2 regions of the Saccharopolyspora taberi genome follow, and region 1 is predicted to be linked to the other one. Evidence: riboswitches for the same ligand, from Rfam matches in the RefSeq annotation. Region 1 holds a riboswitch; the other holds the start of a gene.
The links. A riboswitch is a leader RNA that binds a small molecule or an ion and turns the genes downstream of it on or off. The one in region 1 is predicted to bind cobalamin.

Region 1 (2,197 bases):
TCCCCGATCTGCGGGACGTCCGGGTCGTCCGGGTGGCGGCGGGCGGTGCCGTGCCCGTGCAGCGCCTGGCCGTCGCCGGTGGTCATCCCGACGTCGCAGGTCGTCTTCGCGCCGGCCTCGACCACCTGCAGGTTCAAGTTGATCGTCCGAGTCTCGTTCATGGTCGCCTCCTCGGTCCGCGCGCATGACCAGCATGCGCTGGTCAGCGGCCCAGCGAAAGGGCTGCTGGGACCAGGATGGGCGTGCTCGCGGCGGTCGGCGATGCCGATCACAGAACGGTCGCGGTCGATTGACCCGGGTCGCCGGGCAGGTCAGGATACGACGGCCTGCGGCGGAGGAACCCGGTGCGAATCCGGGACGGTCCCGCCACTGTGACCGGGGAGCGGTCCCGAAGTGCACCGCCACGGCCCGCGAGGGCTGGAAGGCTCGGGAGACCCGCCGTGATCCGGGAGTCAGGAGACTCGTCGCCGGCCCCGCGCCGCGCCCGCGGCGCGCGGTAGGAGCCCCAGGGCGGAGAACCCAGGAGATCCATGCCTGCGAACGATCGCGCACGGGAAACCGATCAGGTGCGGGAAACCCCGCACGCAGCTGAAACCGATCATGGGCCGGGGACCGGTCACGGAGCGGGAGCCCCGCATCCAGCCGAAACCGATCATGGACCGGATGCCGGTCACGGGCCTGGAACCGGTCACAGGCCGAAAACCGATCGCGCACCGGAAACCCCGCACCCAGCCGAAACCGATCACGGACCGGAAAACGATCACGCACCAAATCCCCGCCACGCGTGGGGAACTGTCGAACGCCGGAAGGCGGCGTGGGTGCTGGCGGGGGTCGGCGCGCTGCACCTGATCGGCTGGAGCGCCTACCTGCTCCACCAGGAGGCGTTCACCGCCGCTGGCGGGCTGGCCGCCGCCGGGACCACCGCCTACCTGCTCGGCCTGCGGCACGGCTTCGACGCCGACCACGTCGCGGTGATCGACGACGCGACCCGGCTGCTCATGCAGCGCGGCAGGCGGCCGGTGTCGACCGGCATGTGGTTCGCGCTCGGGCACGCCAGCGTGGTGATGTTCCTGGCGTTCGCGGTGGCGTTCGTCGCCGGACCGGCCGCGCAGTCGTGGGCTGAGCAGGCCGGGCTGCAGACCTCGCTCGTCGTCGACGTGGTGGTCGTGCTCGTGCTCGGCGCCCTCGCCGTGCTGAACGCGCTGGTCCTGCGCGACGCCGTGCGGCTGCTTCGGCGGGCCCGCGGCGGCGGGGTCGGCGAGGAGGAGATCGAGCTGGTGCTGGGGCGGCGCGGGTTGATGGCCCGGCTGCTGCGAGGCCGGATGCGGGCGCTGGTCGGCCGGTCGTGGCACCTGTTCGTCATCGGACTGCTGTTCGGGCTCGGCATGCAGACCGCGACCGAGATCACGGTGCTGGCGATGGTCGCGCCGAACCAGCAGCTGTCCGCGGTCGCGGTGCTGAGCCTGCCGCTGCTGTTCGCCGCCGGGATGTGCACAGTGGACAGCGTGGACGGGATGCTGATGTCCCGCGCCTACACCTGGTCGCTGGCCCGGCCGCTGCGCAGGCTGTCGGTCAACGTGACCACCACGGCGCTGACCGTGGTGCTCGCGGCCGTGGTCGCGCTGGTGGTGCTGGCCGGGTTGCTCGACGAGCTCGGGGTGTCGCCGCTGGGCCCGGTGGCGGCGCTGGGCGACCACTTCGAACTGCTCGGCTATCTGACGCTGGCCGCGTTCATGGCAGTATGGGGCGGCGCCGCGCTCTGGTGGCGGTTGCGCCCGCCTGACCAGCGCTGATCAGGCCAGCGGGCCACAACGTGGTGGCCCGCTCCCACTCTCTGGGTCCGGCCCTGCCGGGCGAAGCACAACACGGATTGCGGACATGACTGAGAACCACTACTTCGCAGGACTCGACCTCGCCGGGAAGCGGGTGGTCGTGGTCGGTGCAGGCACCGTCGCGCAGCGGCGGGTTCCCCGCCTGATCAAGGCGGGTGCGCGGGTCGAGGTCATCGCACCGGAGGCGACCCCGGCGGTGGAGGCCATGGCCGACGCGGGGGAGCTGACCTGGCACCGGCGCGCCTACGCCGACGGCGACCTCGACGGCGCGTGGTACGTGGTGGCCTGCGCGACCGGCAACGAGGTCAACGCCGAGGTCGCGGCCGAGGCCGAGCGCCGCCGGGTGTTCTGCGTCCGCGCCGACA
Region 2 (2,197 bases), on a different contig from region 1:
CGATCGTCGTCGTCGGCAGCGGCGGAAGCCGCAGCGACTTCTCCTGCGCCTGCTGGCGAAGCGCGTAGTCGTTGCGGCGCGAGTGCTCGGGCCGCAGGGACTGGAGCCGGGCCCGGACCCGGTTGTTGCGGATGCGCTCCGCACCGGCCCGGTCGGCGACCGCGGCTGCTGCCTCGGCGAGGTCGTCGGCGACGGCGTCGCGACCCTCGCGCAGCGCGCGGCCCAGCACGACCACCTCGCGCACCTTCTGCGCCGCGAAGGCCAGCCAGGACTTCACCTGCGGGTCGATCTGCGCCTCCGCCTCGACGTCGTAGGGCACGTGCAGCAGCGAGCAGGACGTGCTGACCGCGAGCTCGCCGGCCAGGCCCAGCAGGGTCGCGCCGGTGGTCAGCGCCCGGTCCAGATTGGTGCGCCAGATGTTGCGCCCGTCGACGAGCCCGGCGACCAGCGTCTTGTCCCGCAGGCCGGACAGCGTGGACAACTTGTCCACTGTGGAGGTTCCGGCGACGAGGTCGACGCCGAGCGCCTCGACCGGCGCGGAGGCAAGCACCTCCAGCGCGTCGCCGAGATCGCCGAAGTAGCCGGTCACCAGCAGGTTCGGCCGCTCCTGGAGGTCACCCAGCTTGCGGTAGGCGGCGCGCAGCGCGTCCAGCTCGGCTTGCGTGCGGTCGGCGGCGAACGCGGGCTCGTCGAGCTGCACCCACTCCGCCCCGGCGCGCTTGAGCTCGCCGAGCAGTTCGGCGTAGGCGGCCAGGAGCTCGTCGAGCTTGTCCAGCGGCCGGAACGAGCCGGGAGCGCCTTCGGCGGACTTGGACAGCAGCAGGAACGTCAGCGGACCGACCAGCACCGGGCGCGTGGTGACGCCCAGCTCCGCGGCCTCCAGGTACTGCTCGACCGGCGTCCGGTCGCTCAGCGCGAACCGGGTGTCCGGGCCGATTTCCGGAACCAGGTAGTGGTAGTTGGTGTCGAACCACTTCGTCATCTCCAGCGGCGGGGTGGACTCCACACCGCGGGCCATCGCGAAGTAGGTGTCGAGCGGGTTCAGCCCCAGCTCGGTGTAGCGGGCGGGCACGGCTCCGAAGGTGACCGCGGTGTCGAGCACCTGGTCGTAGTAGGAGAACGTGTTGCCGGGCACCGAGTCCAGGCCCGCGTCCTTCAGCGAGCGCCAGGTGTCCACGCGGAGCTGACGGGCCACGTCGCGCAGCTCGGTCTCGCTGCTGCGGGAGGCCCAGTAGCTTTCCAGCGCGCGCTTGAGTTCCCGGTTCGGTCCGATCCGGGGGTAGCCGAGTACGGTCGATCCGATCTTGGTGGTCAAAACCCTCTCCTCGCGAGCTCGACAGCGGTGGCTCCGAGGTCGCGGCGGAGGCGCGCGGGTCGGCGGCGGGCGGCCCGTCGGGACGGCTCCGGCCGATGCATCCGCAAGGTCCTCCCTCGAGACCTCGGAACAGCGCGCACGGGTTGTGCGCGCACCGATGGCAGGTCTTCGGACTCGCGGGCGCCTCCCGGCCTGGCCGGACGTTCCTACTGGCCGTCGCTTCCCGGGCCGTGCGGCCCAGTGCTTGTCCCGGTCGTGCTGACCGGTGACGGCGGTCGTTCCCGCTCACCGCTGCGGGGCAGTCCCGGATTCCCACCGGGTTCCCTCTTGCCTCGCCCGCTCCCGGCCGAAGACCAGGGGCGGACGAACCACCAGCACCACCAAGGCTAGTGATCCGGGGTGGCTTGGCAAGGGCGTCCCGCTCCCGCCGCCTGTGCGGGCCCGAGCGGGACATCCGCTCTGAAGTCGGTATACGCATCTCTGCATGGCGGAATTGTGATGCCGGACACCGGCGGCTCACATGGTCAGGCGCAGCACGAAGGCGATGAGCCCGAGCAGGCCCGCGGCGGTGGTGGCGGCGCGGGCGACGGCCCACAGTTCCCACAGCCGGGTCCGGGCCGTGATGACGCTGTCCACCCACACCAGGACCAGCAGGACGGACAGCACGGCGCCCAGCACGCACACTCCGCTCCACCCGAAGTTCGAGTGCACCACGCCGGTCAGAGCCGAACCGATCGCACCACCGGCGAAGTAGCACGTCATGTACGCGGAGGTGATGCGGCCGCGCGCGTTCGGTCGCAGCGCGTAGATCAGCGACTGGTTGGTGATGTGCACGCCTTGATGTGCGAGGTCGAGGAGCACGATTCCGCCGAGCAACGCGGC

Region 2: linked by a shared signal. The riboswitch ahead of metE (5-methyltetrahydropteroyltriglutamate--homocysteine S-methyltransferase) and the one ahead of ABD691_RS32855 (HoxN/HupN/NixA family nickel/cobalt transporter) in region 1 are both predicted to bind cobalamin.

What each region holds. Positions count from the first base shown of each region.
Region 1 covers NZ_BAAAUX010000044.1:13,481-15,677, reverse strand. The annotation lists gene ABD691_RS32860 (DUF1876 domain-containing protein) at 1-161, opposite strand, end outside; cobalamin riboswitch at 335-463, shown strand; gene ABD691_RS32855 (HoxN/HupN/NixA family nickel/cobalt transporter) at 819-1,793, shown strand; gene cobA (uroporphyrinogen-III C-methyltransferase) at 1,879-2,197, shown strand, end outside.
Region 2 covers NZ_BAAAUX010000019.1:23,402-25,598, reverse strand. The annotation lists gene metE (5-methyltetrahydropteroyltriglutamate--homocysteine S-methyltransferase) at 1-1,315, opposite strand, end outside; cobalamin riboswitch at 1,458-1,703, opposite strand; gene ABD691_RS21885 (MFS transporter) at 1,832-2,197, opposite strand, start outside.